Regions from separate parts of the Kitasatospora sp. NPDC001309 genome, predicted to be linked through region 1. Evidence: riboswitches for the same ligand, from Rfam matches in the RefSeq annotation. Region 1 holds a riboswitch; each other region holds the start of a gene.
What was found. Region 1 has a riboswitch for cyclic di-AMP ahead of ACFY2K_RS28530 (transglycosylase family protein). Riboswitches for the same ligand answer to the same signal wherever they lie in the genome.
Positions count from the first base shown of each region.

Region 2: linked by a shared signal. The riboswitch ahead of ACFY2K_RS05775 (hypothetical protein) and the one ahead of ACFY2K_RS28530 (transglycosylase family protein) in region 1 are both predicted to bind cyclic di-AMP.
Region 3: linked by a shared signal. The riboswitch ahead of ACFY2K_RS18830 (peptidoglycan DD-metalloendopeptidase family protein) and the one ahead of ACFY2K_RS28530 (transglycosylase family protein) in region 1 are both predicted to bind cyclic di-AMP.
Region 4: linked by a shared signal. The riboswitch ahead of ACFY2K_RS33465 (M23 family metallopeptidase) and the one ahead of ACFY2K_RS28530 (transglycosylase family protein) in region 1 are both predicted to bind cyclic di-AMP.

Region 1 is NZ_JBIAXC010000032.1:96,995-101,323, forward strand. Features, by position in the region: gene ACFY2K_RS28520 (SDR family NAD(P)-dependent oxidoreductase) at 1-290, opposite strand, end outside; gene ACFY2K_RS28525 (cytochrome P450) at 593-1,894, shown strand; cyclic di-AMP (ydaO/yuaA leader) riboswitch at 2,104-2,274, shown strand; gene ACFY2K_RS28530 (transglycosylase family protein) at 2,276-3,058, shown strand; gene eno (phosphopyruvate hydratase) at 3,339-4,329, shown strand, end outside.
Region 2 is NZ_JBIAXC010000004.1:95,732-100,060, forward strand. Features, by position in the region: gene ACFY2K_RS05770 (hypothetical protein) at 1-49, shown strand, start outside; gene ACFY2K_RS05775 (hypothetical protein) at 130-1,470, opposite strand; cyclic di-AMP (ydaO/yuaA leader) riboswitch at 1,478-1,585, opposite strand; gene ACFY2K_RS05780 (MoaF N-terminal domain-containing protein) at 2,030-2,359, shown strand; gene ACFY2K_RS05785 (alpha/beta hydrolase) at 2,433-3,593, opposite strand; gene ACFY2K_RS05790 (TetR/AcrR family transcriptional regulator) at 3,898-4,329, opposite strand, start outside.
Region 3 is NZ_JBIAXC010000017.1:35,888-40,216, forward strand. Features, by position in the region: gene purB (adenylosuccinate lyase) at 1-44, shown strand, start outside; gene ACFY2K_RS18825 (MFS transporter) at 52-1,593, opposite strand; cyclic di-AMP (ydaO/yuaA leader) riboswitch at 1,906-2,088, shown strand; gene ACFY2K_RS18830 (peptidoglycan DD-metalloendopeptidase family protein) at 2,091-3,056, shown strand; gene ACFY2K_RS18835 (DUF2470 domain-containing protein) at 3,317-4,042, opposite strand; gene ACFY2K_RS18840 (RidA family protein) at 4,241-4,329, opposite strand, start outside.
Region 4 is NZ_JBIAXC010000044.1:24,070-28,398, reverse strand. Features, by position in the region: gene ACFY2K_RS33475 (alpha/beta fold hydrolase) at 1-642, opposite strand, end outside; gene ACFY2K_RS33470 (YiaA/YiaB family inner membrane protein) at 745-1,035, opposite strand; cyclic di-AMP (ydaO/yuaA leader) riboswitch at 1,231-1,389, shown strand; gene ACFY2K_RS33465 (M23 family metallopeptidase) at 1,402-2,265, shown strand; gene ACFY2K_RS33460 (hypothetical protein) at 2,324-3,256, opposite strand; gene ACFY2K_RS33455 (GNAT family N-acetyltransferase) at 3,299-3,934, shown strand; gene ACFY2K_RS33450 (sensor domain-containing protein) at 4,048-4,329, shown strand, end outside.

The DNA.
Region 1 (4,329 bases):
ATCCGCTCGCCCCTCGGCCCCGCCACGCAGAAGAGGTCGATCGGACCGAAGTGCTTCTCGGCGGTGTCGACCAGCGCGGCGACGTCGCTGGGCCGGCGGATGTCGCCGGAGACGCCGACCACGGGGCAGCCCGGCCGGTCGAGTTCGGAGGCGAGGTCCTCGGCGATGCCGACGTGGGTGTCGGCGATCAGCATCCCGGCGGTGCCGGCCGCGGTGAACCGGCGGGCGAGGTCGGCCCCCGAACCGCCCGCGAGTACCGCGATGACGACGACTGCTCCGCTGACCGTCATTGGTCCAGCTCCTCCCTGCGGGCGACACCGCACCGGCGCCCGCGCGTACTTCGGAGGATCGTAGGCAGGTCCTGACCCTCCGCAACAGGGATTACCCCTCAGGTGACCAGGCTCACGCCTGCCGCCCGGCCAAGAGCTGGCCAAGGCCCGTCCACGCACCGTCCACGGGCCGTCCACGGAGTGTCGGCGTTCCGCTCGCGCGCCGGTCACGGACGGTTCGCGCGGCGGTGGCCTCCGGCCGGCCGCGGGGGCGCGTGCGCCGGTGGTCCGGGCCCCTCCGGTCCAGCGGTTACGGTCGACCCATGCCAGCTCAGCCCGAGGGCGCCCAGCCCGCCGTCCAGCCCGACCCGCAGCTCTTCACCTGGGAGTTCGCCGCCGACCCGTACCCCGCCTACGCCTGGCTGCGCGAGCACGCCCCGGTGCACCGCACCACGCTGCCGAGCGGGGTGGAGGCCTGGCTGGTGACGCGCTACGCGGACGCCCGGCAGGCGCTCGCGGACGGCCGGCTCTCGAAGAACCCGGCGCACCACAGCGGGCAGGCGCACCGCACCGGCCGGGTGGGCATCCCGGGGGAGCGGCAGGCGGACCTGATGACCCACCTGCTGAACATCGACCCGCCGGACCACACCCGGCTGCGCCGCCTGGTGTCGAAGGCGTTCACGCCGCGCCGGGTGGCGGAGTTCGAGCCGCGGGTGCAGCAGCTCACCGACCGGCTGATCGACGGCTTCGCGCAGCGCGGTTCGGCGGACCTGATCCACGAGTTCGCGTTCCCGCTCCCCATCTACGCGATCTGCGACATGCTCGGCGTTCCCTCCGAGGACCAGGACGACTTCCGGGACTGGGCCGGAATGATGATCCGGCACGGGGGCGGCCAACGCGGCGGCGTGGGGCGGGCGGTGAAGCGGATGCGGGCGTACCTGCTGGAGCTGATCCACCGCAAGCGGGCGGACCTCGGGGACGACCTGATCTCCGGCCTGATCCGGGCGAGCGACCACGGCGAGCACCTGACCGAGAACGAGGCCGCCGCGATGGCCTTCATCCTCCTCTTCGCCGGGTTCGAGACGACGGTGAACCTGATCGGCAACGGGACGTACGCGCTGCTGCGCAATCCCGGGCAGCGGGCCCTGCTGCAGGAGTCGGTGGCCCGCGGCGAGACCGCGCTGCTGGAGACCGGGATCGAGGAACTCCTGCGCTACGACGGGCCGGTGGAGTTGGCGACCTGGCGGTTCGCGACCGCTCCGCTGACCATCGGCGGGGTGGAGATCCCGGTCGGGGACCCGGTGCTGGTGGTGCTGGCGGCGGCGGACCGCGATCCGGCCAGGTTCTCCGACGAGAACACCCTCGACCTGGCCCGGAGCGACAACCCGCACCTGGGGTTCGGGCACGGCATCCACTACTGCATCGGAGCCCCGCTGGCCCGGCTGGAGGGGCGGTCCGCGCTGGCCACGCTGCTTTCCCGGCTGCCGGATCTGCGGCTGGCCGAAAGCCCGGAGAATCTGCGCTGGCGGGGTGGCCTGATCATGCGTGGATTGCGCGAACTTCCGGTCGAATTCAGTCCGGAGCCCCGGTCGCCGCACAGTCGTCCTGAGGCCACGACACGCTGACGAAGCATCCGGAACCGGCCACCGGCGGTGGTATGAACGCTCATCAAACCGGACAAAGCCCCGCCGTTGGTAGGCGATCGAACACGGGCCGTAATTCTTGTGTGATGTCGGTGATATGAGCTTGTGATTCGTCTGAGGATCTGTCTAGTCTCCGTGGAGTTCGCAGCTGCGGACCTCGTGCGCGGACGCCGAATCCTGCCCGCCGCGTCACGGGAAACCGACCAGAACCCTGGGCAGGGGCGGGGGAACCAGGTTTGTTGCCGTTCCTCCACGGCTCGGGGTGAAGCCGCCCGCGCGGAATCGATTCCGCAGACGGCGGCCGGGCCACCTCCCGGTCCGAACCCGACAGCTCACCTCGCAGGCGTGCGGAGAGGGACCTTCATGCTGTTCGTTGGAACCGGCCGTCATCGCCGTCGCACCCAGGCCGAGAAGGCCATCGCCGTCGCCGGTGTGGCCGGCGTCGGACTCGCACTGCCGCTCCTCTCCGCCACCGGCGCCTCCGCCGCCCCGGCCTCCGTCTGGGACTCCGTCGCCCAGTGCGAGAGCGGCGGCAACTGGAGCATCAACACCGGCAACGGCTTCTCCGGCGGCCTCCAGTTCACCCCCAGCACCTGGAAGGCGTACGGCGGCACCGCGTACGCGGCGCAGGCCAACCAGGCCAGCAAGGGGCAGCAGATCGCCGTCGCCGAGAAGGTCCTCGCCTCGCAGGGCCCCGGCGCCTGGCCGGTCTGCTCCCAGAAGGCGGGCCTGAGCAAGGGCGGCGCCCCGGCCCAGGTGGACACCTCCTCGGACGCCAAGCCGCAGAAGCAGCAGGCCCAGAAGCAGGCACCCAAGCAGCAGGCCCCCAAGGCCGCCGCCAAGCCCGCCCAGCCGAAGCCGGTCCAGCAGTACGCGCCGAAGCACGCCGCGCCGAAGCAGGCCGAGCAGCCCGCCGCCCCGTCGGCGCAGCAGTACGCCCCCAAGCACGCCGCCCCGCGGGCCGCGCAGGCCCCGGCCGCCACGACCGGCCACGACTACACCGTCCGGGACGGTGACACCCTGTCGGGCATCGCCACCGCCCAGGGCGTGTCCGGCGGCTGGCAGGCGCTCTACGACGGCAACCGCACCACGGTCGGCGGCAACCCGGACATGATCGTGCCCGGCCAGGTCCTGCACCTGGGCTGAGCCGGACCGTTCCACGGCGAACGACACGCTGGACACGTAGGGGGCCGCGCCCGGCGGCCCCCTACGTCCGCGTTCGCCCGCCCCGATGGACGCCCCGGTGGGACGCACCGGGACGAGCAGGTGAACTACCGGTGGGTAGCCGGGCCACACGGTGAGACGCAGCCCGGGCCGAGGTGGCCCCGGGAGCCCGGGCGGTTAGGCTCTGGTCGTAACGACTCCGCAATCGTCCGGCCGACAGCACCACCCGCAGCCGGACCCTGCTTCCGCAAGGAGATGCTTCGTGCCGTCCATCGATGTCGTCGTAGCCCGTGAAATCCTCGACTCCCGCGGCAACCCCACGGTCGAGGTCGAGGTCGGCCTCGACGACGGCAGCACGGGTCGTGCCGCTGTTCCGTCGGGTGCCTCGACCGGCGCCTTCGAGGCGCTCGAACTGCGCGACGGCGACAAGAACCGTTACTTCGGCAAGGGCGTGGAGAAGGCCGTCCTGGCCGTCATCGAGCAGATCGGCCCGGAGCTGGTCGGCTACGACGCCACCGAGCAGCGCCTGATCGACCAGGCCATGCTCGACCTGGACGCCACCCCGGACAAGTCCTCGCTCGGCGCCAACGCCATCCTGGGCGTCTCGCTGGCCGTCGCGCACGCCGCCTCCGAGGCCAGCGACCTGCCGCTGTTCCGCTACCTGGGCGGCCCGAACGCCCACGTCCTGCCGGTCCCGATGATGAACATCCTCAACGGCGGCTCGCACGCGGACTCCAACGTCGACATCCAGGAGTTCATGATCGCTCCGATCGGCGCGGAGTCCTTCTCCGAGGCCGTCCGCTGGGGCGTCGAGGTCTACCACACCCTCAAGGGCGTGCTGAAGGAGCGCGGCCTGTCCACCGGCCTCGGCGACGAGGGCGGCTTCGCGCCGAACCTGGACAGCAACCGCGAGGCCCTGGACCTCATCACCGAGGCCATCCAGAAGGCCGGCTACGTGCCCGGCCGCGACATCGCGCTGGCCCTGGACGTCGCCGCCTCCGAGTTCTTCCAGGACGGCGCCTACCAGTTCGAGGGCAAGGCCCTGTCGGCCGCCGAGCTCATCGAGTACTACGCCGAGCTGGTCGCCTCCTACCCGCTGGTCTCCATCGAGGACCCGCTGGACGAGTCGGACTGGGACGGCTGGAAGGCCATGACCGTCAAGCTGGGCGACAAGGTCCAGCTGGTCGGCGACGACCTGTTCGTCACCAACCCGGCCCGCCTGGCCAAGGGCATCGAGACCGGCACCGCCAACG
Region 2 (4,329 bases), on a different contig from region 1:
CCACCGGGAGGAGTTCGACATCAAGGTCGTCGAGACGACCGGCGACTGACGCGACGGATCGCCCCACCGGTCACCGGCCGCCGGCGAGCGGCTGCCGGGCCTCCGATGACCGGTGGGGCGGGCTCGTGGTTACCGGTAGACGCGGACGTATTCGGCGGCCATGGTGATCGGGGTGTTCCCCTGCGGGGCCGGGTGGTACTTGCCGGCGCTCACCGAGAGGTTGAGGATCAGGTACGCCGAGAAGTTGGCCCCGACGCCCTTGCCGTCCGAGAACACCTTGACGCCGTTGACGTACCAGTCCACCGAGTTGGCGCCGTAGTAGGTGCCGATGGTCACCCACTGGTCGGTGCCGATGGCGCTCGCGTCGGTGTAGTAGTCGGGGTTGCCGGGGTTGACGTGGTTGGTCAGCTCCAGCAGGTTCGGGTTGTCGGGGTGGTACTCGAAGGAGTCGATCTCCCCGTTGCCGTTCTTCCAGGTCCACAGGGCGGGCCAGGCGCCGGTGCCGGCGGGCAGCTTGACCCGGGTCTCGGCGTAGTCGCCGGTCTTGACCTGGAAGCCCTCGGCGGAGCCCTCGGTGGTCAGGAAGCCGGTGTTCCAGGACTGCTTGCCGTTCTCCAGCGTCGGCCCGCCCGGGGTGGCGGTGAAGGTGGCGACGCCGTTCGCGACGGTGACGTTGTCCTTGTTCAGCCAGTCGAGCTTGTTGTCGTCCGGGTTGTGGTTCCCGTACTTGTACGAGGTGCTCTTGTCGCCGACCCAGCGCTGGCCCCAGTTGATCGGGCCGTTGAACTCGTCGGACCAGGTCAGCGACTTGCCGGCGATCGGGGAGGACGGCGCCGGGGTCGTCGGGGTGGCCGTGGCGGTGGGGGTCGGCGTCGCGGTCGGGCTCGCGGTGGGGGACGCGGTCGCGGTGGGCTTCGCCGTCGGGCTCGCGGTCGCGGTCGGGGAGGGGGTGGGCTTCGCCGTCGGGGTCGCCGTCGGGGACGGAGCCGGCGTGGGCGAACCCGTGGCCGAGACCACCAGCTGCTGCGAGGGCAGGTTGTGCCAGGCGCCGCCGAGGTCCTGCCAGAAGCCGAACTGGGTGTACGCCCCGGCGGCCAGGGTGCGGGCGGCGCTGGTGTAGGTGAGTCCGCCGGGGCAGATCTGCACGTTGCTCGCGTTGCCCGGGAAGTCCAGGTTGGTGCCGCGCGCGTCACGGACGCCGACGCCGACGGTCTTGGCGGTGAAGCAGGACGAGGAGTGCAGGGCCAGCGAGGCGGTGCCGGCCCTGCCGGCGACCATGGTGGCGGGGGCGAGCCGGTCCTGGGTGACGGTCGGGCCGGTGGCGGCCTGGGCGCCGGAGACGGACGGCAGGCCGAGCAGGCCGGCGCCGGTGATGGCGAGCGCCCCGGTCGTGGCGAGGGCGGCGTTGCGGCCGCGGTGGGACGGACGGGCGTGGCGGGGCGCGCGACGGCGCCGGGCAGGCTGGTGCATGGGGGTCCTCTGCCACGCCTGCGAGGTGAGCTGTCGGATTCGGGCTGCAGTTGCCCGGCCGCCTGTGGAGCGGCTTCACCCCTAGCCACGCCCCGCACGCTGGTGCGTACGGGCCGGGCGCTGACCTTGGTTCCCCCGCTCCCGTCCGCTGTGGTGCTCGGGTACTCGCCGGCGGGTGGACGGGACTCGGCGTCCCGGCGGCGGGGTCCGCGACAGCGGACGACGACTGCAGGCTAGGCAGGCCGTCCGTGGACGGACAACCTCATGGGGCCGGTTGTCGCGCAGCTCACAGTGGTGTCGATCAACGACGCTGCGTGGCGGCCGAGTTGATCAATGGAGCCGACGCCGACCCGCGGCCCCGCCGGGCCCGCCCGGGATGGGGGTCACACACGGTGCGCGGCGCGGCGGTGGCGGACCGTGTGTGACCGCCGTGGCGTGGAGCCGCCCGAGTCCGCCCCATCGGATAAATTGGAGCCCTGGGATTTTCCGCGGTGCACAAGAGCACCGGCCGGAGCCGTACGACCCGTCCCCCGTTCCAGAGAAGAGGTTCCGCCCCACCATGACCGCGTCCCTGCCCGCCTTCGCCGGCCGTACCTACGTCTTCCGGGCCGACAACGGCGCGGCCTTCCGCAACTCCTACTCGGCCGACGGCACCCGGCTGCGCTGGGAGGGCCTCGGTGAGTCGGCGGGCCAGTGGGAGGACGTGCGGCTGCACGTCGCCGAGGTCGCGCCGGAGATCTACTTCATCAGCTGGACGGAGCAGAGCGGGATCACCGTCAGTCACGTGATGGACCTCAACGCGCTGACCGTACGGGCCTTCTGGACCTTCGAGGGCGAGGGCGGCCGGGTCGGCCAGCTGCACACCGGGACGCTGGAACGGGTCGCCTGACCGGCGCCGGAACGCACCGAACCCCCGGGAGCCGAGGCTTCCGGGGGTTCGGTGCGTTCCGCGGGCGGCGCCGTCAGACGGTCTGGCCCGGGTGGCCCGGCTGGTTCGGGACCTTGAGGTGCTGGGACAGCCACTCCAGCGAGGACGGCAGCAGGGCGCTCCAGGTCTCGAAGTTGTGGCCGCCGTTCTCGAGCATGCTGTAGGAGACCTTCATCGGGCTCCTCGCGGCGTCGATGAACGCCTCGGTGTCGTGCTTGTAGTTGCCGTCGCCCTTCTTGGTGCCGGCCAGCAGCACGGAGACGTCCGGCTGCGGCATGTTCTTCAACCGCCACATCAGGTCGGCCTCGTCGCGGCGCTGCTTGCTGCCGCCGAAGAGGTCGCCGGTGGTCGGGTCGTCGGCCGCCTCGTAGTACCCGGACAGGGACACGGCGGTCGGGAAGACGTCCGGGTGGCGCATGGCCAGCTTGAGCGCGCAGTAGCCGCCGGTGGAGTTGCCCATGAAGGCCCAGGCCCGGGGGTCGGCCGAGACCCGGTAGCTGGCCTGGATCGCCGACGGGACGTCCTTGGTGAAGTACGTGTCGGACTGGGCGCCGCCCGGGATGTCCTCGCACTCGGTGTCCTGCGGCAGGGCGGGCGAGGGACGCATCAGGACCATGACGGTCGGCTGCATCCGGCCCTCCTGCAGCAGCTTGAGCGCGGCGCCCGGGTAGTTGAAGCGGGTGATCAGGTTCTCGGCGATTCCTGGGAATCCGGTGCTGACGATCACGGCCGGGAACTGCTTCTGCGCGTACTCGGGCTGGAAGTACTGCGGCGGCAGGTAGACGAAGCCCTCGGTCGACAGCCGGCTCTCCTTGCCGTCGATCCGGACCTTGCGGATCTCGCCGGACTGGCCGGGCTCACGGCCCATCGCGCCGCCGCCCTTGACCGACGCCTGGCCTATGGTCTCGACCAGCAGTCGGCCGGAGGCGTCCGCCTTGTTGTGGATGACGACCGGGCCGGTGCTGCCCGTGCCCATCAGGTCGTCCCAACTGCTGTAGAAGGCGAAGTAGTTGTTCGCCACCAGCCCGAGCGCGGCGAGCACCGCCAGCTGGGTCGCGAGCAGCGCGCCGATCCGGCCGAGCACCGCCTGCCAGCTCTTCCGGGCGAGTCTGGGCCAGAGCCAGACCGTGCCGACCATCACCACGACCGCCATCAGCACGGCCAGTGCCAGCACCTTGTGGCTCGTCAGACCCATGTTCCAGTTGCTCCCACGCCTCGAACTCCCGCCCCCTCCGCTCAGGGACATCCGAGGAGGTCACCCCGGTTCCCCCACCGGGGCGCGCGCACCAACCCTAGCGGGAGCTGGGAGGAAGCTGATCGGGGGCTGTGGGCAAGCGGCGAACAGATGACAGATTTCAACTTTCAGATAACAGATGACAGCGAACGGATAACAGATAACAGATTTCGAAAGTTGTTCTCTGTCATCTGTTCGCCGCTATCTGTTATCCGTCATCCGGCTGCTGTCACCTGTCCGCTGTCATCCGCTCACCGCTGGGTCGCTACTCCCCCGTCGGCCGGGCCCACAGGCGCAGCCCCGCCGTGAGTTCGCGCATGCAGCGGGCGCCGAGGTCCTGCGGGGACCCGGGGCCGGTGACGGCGGCATCGGAGCCGGCCCACTGCTCCAGGGCCACCCGGATCGCCGCCGTGGCCGCCGCCGCGGCCAGCCGGACCTCCAGCGGATCGGCGCCGTCCGGACAGCAGGCGGCCAGCACGCCCCGCAGCCGCGCCTCCGACGCGGCATGGACCCGCTGCCAGGTGCCGTCCAGCCGCGGGTCGCGCAGCAGGTCGCGGGTCCAGTGCATCGCCTCGACGGCCTCGTCGTCGGCCGGGGTGAGCGACTCGACTGCCGAGCGCTCCAGCGCCTCGCGCAGCGGGACGTCCGCCGGACTCTCGGCCAGCAGGTCCACCCAGCGCTGCCCGCCCGCCGCCAG
Region 3 (4,329 bases), on a different contig from region 1:
CCTACCCGGAGGCGGCCAAGTACGCCCCCGGCGACATCCTCTGACGAGGAGTCAGTTCTCTGACGAGGGCCCTGCCGCCGTTCCGGTGGCGGGGCCCTCGCGCGTCCGGGGGCGGCCCGGGTCGAGCGGCGGGGTGGTGGTGGCGCAGGGCCAGTCGCAGTTCGGCTCGGCCACCGGGTGCTCCTCCTCCGGCGCCAGCACATTGCCCCGGACGGTGGCGAAGGCGATCAGCCCGCCGGCGGCCAGCAGCCCCGCGCAGATCAGCATCGCGGTGTGGAAGGCGGAGTCCACCGCGGAGGGCACCCGGTAGGCGTCGCCGCTCAGTCCGGCCAGGGCCGGCAGGGCGGCGACCGCGAGCAGGCCGGCCGCGCGGGCGGCGGCGTTGTTGACGCCGCTGGCGATGCCCGCGTGCCGCACCTCGACGGCGGCCAGCACGGTGGCGGTCAGCGGGGCGACCAGCAGCGTCATCCCGGAGCCCATCACCGCGACCGCGGGCAGCACGTCCGCCCAGTAGGAGGAGCCGGGGCCGGTGCGCAGCATCAGCAGCACCCCGGCGGCGCACAGCAGCGGGCCGACGGTGAGCGGGACGCGCGGGCCGATCCGCTTGCCGAGCCGTCCGGCGCGCGCGGACAGGGTCAGCATCAGCACCGTGATCGGCACCAGGGCGAAGCCGGAGACCAGCGGGGAGAAGCCCGAGACGATCTGCAGCTGCACCACCAGCAGGAAGAAGACCCCGCTGAACGCCGCGTAGACGCAGAGGGTGACCAGGTTCACGGCGGTGAAGAGCCGGGAGGAGAACAGGCCGAGCGGCAGCATCGGGTCGGGCGTGCGCCGCTCGACGGCCACGAAGGCGGCGGCCAGCAGCAGGCCGATCGCACCGGTGACCCAGACGGCGGGGGACAGTCCCTCCCCGGCGGCGGTGAGCGCGTAGGTGACGGCGCCGAGCGCGAGGGCGGCGAGCAGGGCGCCGGGCACGTCGAAGCGGCCGGCGGCGGACTCGTCCCGGCTCTCCGGGACGTAACGGGAGGTCACCGCGATCACGGCGGCGGCCAGCGGCAGGTTCAGCAGGAAGATCCAGCGCCAGCCCGGGCCGTCCACCAGCCAGCCGCCGAGGAAGGGGCCGACGGCCGCCGACACCCCGCCCAGGCCGGACCAGAGGCCGACCGCCGCCGAGCGGTCGTCCGGGTAGAAGACCGCCTGGAGCATGGCGAGCGAGCCCGGGGTGAGCAGCGCGCCGCCGATGCCCTGGACGGCGCGGGCGGCGATCAGCACGTGGATGGTCGGGGCCGCGGCGCAGGCCGCGGAGGCGACGGCGAACCAGACCACGCCGATCAGGAAGACCCGGCGCCGTCCGTAGCGGTCGCCGAGGGCGCCGCCGAGCAGGATCAGGCCGGCCAGGGTGAGCAGATAGGCGTTCAGGGTCCATTGCAGGGAGGCGAGGGAGGCGCCGAGGTCGGCGCCGATCCGGGGCAGGGCGACGTTGACGACGGTGCCGTCGAGCATCGCCATGCTGGAGCCGAGCACTGTCGCGAGGAGTACCCAGCGGCCCTGCGCGGTGCCCAGGCGCAGAGTGCCGGCTTGAGAGGTGGCCACGGGCCGAATCCTGCGCCCGCCGGGGCGTACGTGACAAGGGTCACCGGGTGGTGTGTCGGTCGGTGGCGGTGCGTGAACGGACGGTCGCACGGGGGTGGTCCCGGCGGCGCAGGGTGGTGGATCAGTGGCGCCGGGTGAATGGATCGTGCACGGAGCGTGCAAGGGATCATTCGGAGGGTGACGGGGCCGCGGGGGTTGTTGCCGATTCAAGAGATCGACATTGCTTCACCCGAACGGATGAGTTTTAGTTCAGCGACCGCCCGGCCAGTCCGGACGGATCCACCGGGTGGAACGCCGAGTCCTGCCGCTGCCCGGTGGCTCGCACCGAACTCTGTACGGCAGGAGCGGGGGACCCACAGGTAAGTCGCCGGACCGGAGTTCGCGCCTTTTCGGGCGCGGACCACCAGGGCCGGCTTGGGGTGAAGCCGCACATGCGGCCGGGCAACTCCAGCCCGAACCCGACAGCTCACCTCGCAGGCGTCGGAGAGGAAAATTCCATGCCTGCACAGGCTCGTCGTATCGCCCTGCCCCGTGCCGCCCGCATCGGCATCGCCACCGCCGTCACCGGGGCCTCGTTCGTCCTGCCGCTCGTGACCGCGATGAGCGCCCAGGCGCACACCGCCCCGGCGGCCACCACCGCCCCGGCCGCTTCCGGGGCCGCCGCTCCGGCTGCCGCCCCGGCCGCCCAGCAGAGCTACCGCGTCGTCAGCGGTGACACCCTGTCGAAGATCGCCGACGCCAAGAACGTCGAGGGCGGCTGGCACGCGCTGTACGAGCAGAACCGCTCGGTGGTCGGCGCCGACCCGAACCTGATCTTCCCCGGTCAGCAGCTGGCCCTCGCCGGTCACGCCGCCGCTCCGGCGAAGCCTGCCGCCCCGGCCAAGCCGGCCGCTCCGGCGAAGTCCGCCGCGCCGGTCACCCAGGACACCTCCGCTGCCGCGGACTCCCAGGTGCAGGTCCGGACCGAGGCCGCCAAGCCCGGCGCCCAGGTGCAGACCCAGGTTCAGACCGCCGCCCCGGCCCAGGCCGTGACCGCGGCCCCGGTCGCCGCCACCTCCGGCTACGTCGCCCCGCTCGCCAACCCCGTGCTGGGCGAGGCCTACGGCGTGGCCGGCTCGATGTGGGCCTCCGGCCACCACACCGGCCAGGACTTCGTCGCCTCCACCGGCACCCCGCTGCGCGCCGTCGCCAACGGTGTCGTGGTGAAGGCCGGCAGCGACGGCGCCTACGGCAACGAGGTCGAGATCAAGCTCGCCGACGGCAAGTACGCCCAGTACGCGCACCTGTCCTCGATCGGCGTGAGCGTCGGTCAGACCGTCACCGCCGGCCAGCAGCTCGGCCTCTCCGGTGCGACCGGCAACGTGACCGGCCCGCACCTGCACTTCGAGATCCGTACCGGTTCCGAGTACGGCTCGGACATCGACCCGGTCGCCTACCTGCGGGCGCACGGCGTCGCGCTCTGACCCTCCGGGGCCTTCCGCAGGAACGTGTGAACCACCGCTGGTGCGGGGCGAATCGACGCCCGGGATGGTCATGTCGGGTGACCGCTCGACCGGGTGATCGCCGCACCGGTGGACCTGGGCGCGGGACACGCCCAAGGCCGGCCCGGCCGTACGGGACAACCTCTCGTACGGCCGGGCCGGCCGCTGCCGTTCTCCGCTCGGTCGTCGTGGTCCACGGGTACGTCTCGTATTCGCGCTGACTGCGCCGACTGCGGCGGCGGTCAGGGGCGGCGGGCCGGGAGGCCGTGTTCGGCGGCGGCCATCAGGTCGTGCATCCGGTGGCCGAAGTCCTCGGTGTCGCAGGCGGGTTCGGGGAAGACCAGGCGGACGTCGCGGTGGCCGTGCGAGTGGTCCAGGCGCAGTACCAGGCCGTGGCGGTCCAGGGCGAGCGGGCGGACGGCCGGGCCGTGGGTGAGCAGCGCCGGGTCGAGCAGCCGGGTGAGCAGGTCGAGGGCGTCGGCGTGGTCGTCGGCCAGGTGGGTGAGCAGGGCGGCCTCGTGACGGGCCAGCGGGTCGGGGGCGGCGAGGGAGAGGTCGGCGGCGGTGAGCGCGCCGGTGCCGTACGGGGTGGCGAGGACGGCGTGGGCGACGTCGACCCGCAGGTGGACGCTGAGGCCGTCGTCGGCGAGGTGGGCCAGGTGCAGCCGGCCGGCCAGGGTGAGTCGGCCGCGGATGCGGTCGCGGACGGCCACGGGGGAGACGTCGGTGACGTCGAGCACGACGGCCAGGCCGTCGGTGGCGGTGGCGCCGGCGAGGGCCGCGACGAGCGGGGCGTCCAGCGGGGCGCGCAGGCGCAGCCGGGAGCCGTGGACGGAGACCGGGGTGTCCAGGTCGTGGTGCTCGCCGAGGGCGCGGACGGTGAGCGAGGAGGTCGCGCTGAGCAGGCTGCGGACCCGCTCGGCGGTGGTGGGCTCGGGCACCTCGGCGTCACCGGCGGTGATGCTCATGAACGGACCTCCTGTTGGTTAGGTGAGGCTAACCTAATGTCCCCCTGGAGGTGTGGCAAGTGGGCGGGCGGTGGTGCGGCGGCGTGGCCGGGTGGGGATGCGCCGAGGGCCCGGACGCGTTGGTGGCGTCCGGGCCCTCGGGGTGTCGCGGCAGCGGGTCGGGCCGTCAGGCCGCCGGGCGGTCAGGCGGTCAGGTGGTCAGCCGATGACGGCCTGGGCGTCGATCTCCACCAGCATCGGCTCCTGCGGCAGTTCGACGAAGATCGTGGTGCGGCACGGCTTCACCC
Region 4 (4,329 bases), on a different contig from region 1:
CGGGCAGCGGACGGCCGCGCACCAGCCGACGGGTGCGGAGTCGCCGGTGACGTGGCCGCGGGTGGCGGTCCGCCGGCCGGGGGTGCGCAGGGCGGCGACGAGTCCGTCGACGTAGCCGTCGAGGTCGGCGGGGCGGGGGCCGGGGTAGGCCATCTTGCGCAGGTAGAAGCCCCAGACGCCGGGCCACCGGACCATGGCGGCGCCCATGACGACCATGACGCCCTGCATGAGGGCGTTGGCGCGGTGTTCGACGAAGGCGTCGATCAGGGCGATCCCGGCGACCCGCTGGGGTGCGTCGCCGGCGACCTTGACGACCGTCGCCCCGGTGTAGGACTGCCCGACCAGGACGGCCCGTTCGATGCCGAGGTGGTCGAGCAGGGCGAGGACGTCGGTGGCGACGGCGGCGGGGCCGTAGTCGTCCCAGACGATCGAGGAGTCGCCGAAGCCGCGCAGGTCCATGGTGACGACCCGGTGGCCGGCGGCGGTGAGCAGCGGGTGCAGGTGCCGGTAGGCGCGGCGGGAGTCGAGCATTCCGGGGAGGAGGACGACGGGGGTGCCGTCGCCCTGCCGGGTGTCGTCGTAGGCGAGGCGGCCGCCGGGGACGTCGAGGTACTGGGTGCTCGGGGTGCTGGTGCCGTTCATGGTGGCCTCCGCCGACTCGCTCGTTTCTGCCTGTAGCCATAAAGCTAAGGCTAATAGCCTTAGCCGTCAAGCGTCCGGCCGGTACCGGGGGCGCCCTTCCGTTCACGCCCCCTCGATCCGGAAGGGGTCGTGCTCGCTGAGCAGCTTCTCCAGCCGGGCCTGGTCGACCCGGGCGACGGTGTCCGAGGACTCCTGCCGGTCCCGGACCACCTTGGCCAGCGTGAACGAGGAGGTGACGGTGTAGAGGAGGCCGATCCCGAGGAAGGCCCGGGTCCAGCCGCCGACCGGCAGGTAGGCGATCCCGGCGGCGAGGGCGGTGCCGGAGAGGGCGAAGGAGAGGACGGCCTGGACGAAGTACGCGGCCGTGGTCCGTGACTGCATCGGTGTGCTCATGGCGCCAGGATGCGGCGGGGCGGCCGGGTCGCACATGAGTAGGAGTACTCAGATGGGCCGGGTGGCTGAGGGGTCGTTCGTTGACGTCCGATCACCTGTTCCCAGCGACCCCGAGCGGATGGCTTGGAATCGGAGCGTCCTAGGATTAACGTCTGATAACGCAGCGCGGTCGTCAATGCCGTACCCAGACGGCACCGTGCGCCGTCGCCTAATCCCACCGACCGGCCTCCGGGCAGGTCAGGGAGCCGGGGAACCACGTTCCTTGGGGTGAATCGGCGGGGCTCCGGCCCGGCCGTAGGAGACCTTCCTGCTCCGAACCCGTCAGCTAACCCGGTAGGCGCGAAGGAAGGAAAGGAGCGCGCCTCCGTGGCGTCGACGCACACCCCGGCACACCCGGCCGGCCCCGCAGCCGGTACCCGGCTCCTCGACCACCCCGGCCCGCACGGTGCCGAGCCCCGCGACGGCGGGTCCGCCGGACCGGCCGAGCCGTACGCCCCGGAAGCCGAGGCCAACCGCCACCGGATGCCGCGTCAGACCCGCGGCGCCTCCCCGCTGCTCGGCGTCACCGCCGTCGCCGCCACCCTGGGCGCCACCGGCTTCGCCTCCGCGACCCCGGCCGCCGCGCCCGCCGTCGAGGCCCCGGACGAGACGGTCGCCCTGGCCGCCGACCCCGGCCTCGCGCTCGCCGCCCGGATCCAGCAGCAGGCCGACAGCCAGCGCACCGCCGCCGAGGAGGGCGCCCGGGTCCAGGCCGCCCAGGAGGCCGAGGCCAAGGCCGCCGCCAAGGAGGCGGAGGCCAAGCGCGCCGCCGAGGAGGCCGAGCGGGCCAAGGCCGCCGCCCTCACCCTGCCGGTCAAGGACTACGACCTCTCCGCCCACTACGGCCAGAGCGCCCGCTACTGGGCCCACCTGCACACCGGCCTGGACTTCGCGGCCGACACCGGCACCGCGGTCTACGCCGTCGGCCAGGGCACCGTCACCTCGGCCGGCTGGTCCGGCTCGTACGGCTACCGGATCGTCGAGACCCTGCCCGACGGCACCGAGATCTGGTACTGCCACCTCTCCTCGATCATCAAGGGCTCCGGCAAGGTCACCGCCGGCCAGCAGATCGGCAAGGTCGGCGCGACCGGCAACGTCACCGGCCCGCACCTGCACCTGGAGGTCCGCCCCGGCGGCGGCGCCCCGGTCGACCCGGAGACCTGGCTCCAGCAGCGCGGCCTCACCCCGTAGGACCGACGGACGTGGCAGGGCCCCGGGCGGCGCACGCCCGGGGCCCTGCCACGTCGGCTCACTGCTGCTCCTGCTCCTGAGGCTCCTCCGACCCCTCCGGCTCCTCCTGCTCCTCCTGCTCCTCCGCGGGCAGCTGCGCCAGGTAGGCGTCGATCTCGGCCGCTCCCGGCTCCGGCGCGAGCTCCGGGAACTCCTCCACCAGCAGGCGCGGCAGCCCGGGCACCGTCCATTCGCCGAGCAGGTCGAGCGCCGCCTCGGCCGCCGCCGCCTCGAACTCCTCGAAGCCACCGGTCAGTTCGTCCGGCATCGGGCGCCCCAACGCGTTCAGCTCGGCCAGGTTGCGGTAGCTGCGCCGCATCAGGCCCTGCTCCAGCAGCAGCCGCGCGCCGTCGGTGGCCATGCCGACGGACAGCACCCGGCCCGGCCCCCAGCCCTGCTCGTCCGGTTCGTCCAGCCAGCCGGTCGTGGTCAGCGCCTCGTACCCGGCCAGCCGCTGCTCCTCGTCGAGCGCGGCGAAGCCCGCCAGCCAGTCCCGGACGGCCGCCGGGTCCGTCACGTCCACCCCGTGGGCGTGCAGCAGCACCGCGTACAGCCGGGGCCAGGTCACCAGGTCGGCGCGGTGCAGCAGCCCGGCCGCGACCTCGCCCTGCCACTCGGCCTCGGCGTGCAGCCGCTCCTGGCGCTTGGCGTTGAGCCGCTTCGCGGCCCGCTGGTGGTCGACCAGCAGCCGTACGGCCTCGCCGTAGGCGAGCGGGTCCTGCTCCGGCGCGGGTTGGACGTAGAGGTGGAGCCGCTCGTACAGCAGGTGCTCCACCTCGTCGGAGGTGAGTTCGGGCCAGCCGTCGTGCATCCTGCCCCCGCCCAGCTCCAGCAGCGCCAGCACCGCGCGCAGCGGCGCTTCGGCCACCGGCGCGCGGTCCTGGCCGGCCGCCCAGGCGAGCAGGTCGGCGGCCCTGGTGCGCGGGGCGAGCCGCAGGTCTTCGTCGTTCATGTTCCGAACGGTAGCCGCCGGACGCGGGTAGGGTCGGCAGCCATGGTCCCCGTACGCCTCACCGGCCCCAGACTCGCCCTCCGCGAGTACCGCCACACCCCGGAGGAAGTGGACGCGCTGCACGCGCTGTACGGCGACCCGGAGGTGACCCGCTACCTCCCCTTCGAGCCGCGCGACCGCGAGACCTGCGCCGACCAGATCGAGCTCTACCTGGAGGAGGCGATGGCCGAGGAGCGGGGCGTCTACCGGCTCGCCGTCGTCCGGCGCGAGGACGCCGGGGACGCCGGGGACGCCGGGGACCTGGAGGACGCGCTGCCGGTCGCGCACGCCGCCCTCACCCTCGGCGAGTACCGCTCGGCCCGCCTCGGCTACGTGCTGAGCCGCCCGGTGTGGGGCCGCGGCTACGCGGGCGAGATCACCGGACTGCTCTGCGAGTTCTCCTTCGGGGCGCTCGGCCTGCACCGGCTGGCCGCCCGGGTCGACGTGGAGAACACGGCCTCGGCCAAGGTGCTCACCCGGCTCGGCTTCCGGCTGGAGGGGCGTGTCCGGCACGACCTGTACAAGGGCGGCGCCTGGCGCGACTCGTACCGCTACTCGCTGCTCGCCGACGAGTGGTCCGGCCCGCCCGCGCCGCGCCCGGGAGCCGGGCAGGGGCGCGAGGCCGGGCAGGGGGGTTAACCCCACCCCCGATCCGCCGGTCGGCCCGATACCCGCCGGGCCCCGCCTCGGCCAGACTTGACCACGTCAGCGAGTACGGAAGACCACGACAACGAGGGGCCGGGGACCGGGAGATGAGCAGCAGCGGCAGCACGCTGGGTCAGGGGTGGGACGCCGCGGGCGGTTACGGCGACGACGGGGCCCGTCCGGCCCGGGCCCGCCGCACCGAGGAGCCGCCCGGTTTCTGGCGGGCGCCGTTCTCCGGGCACTACTACCGCGAGGTCGGCTACGCGCTCACCGGGCTGCCGGTCGCGATCGTCGGCTTCGTCGTCGCGATCGTCCTGTTCTGCCTCGGCGTCGGCACCTTCGTCACCGTCCTCGGCCTGCCGGTGCTGGCCGCCCTGACCAGCACCGCC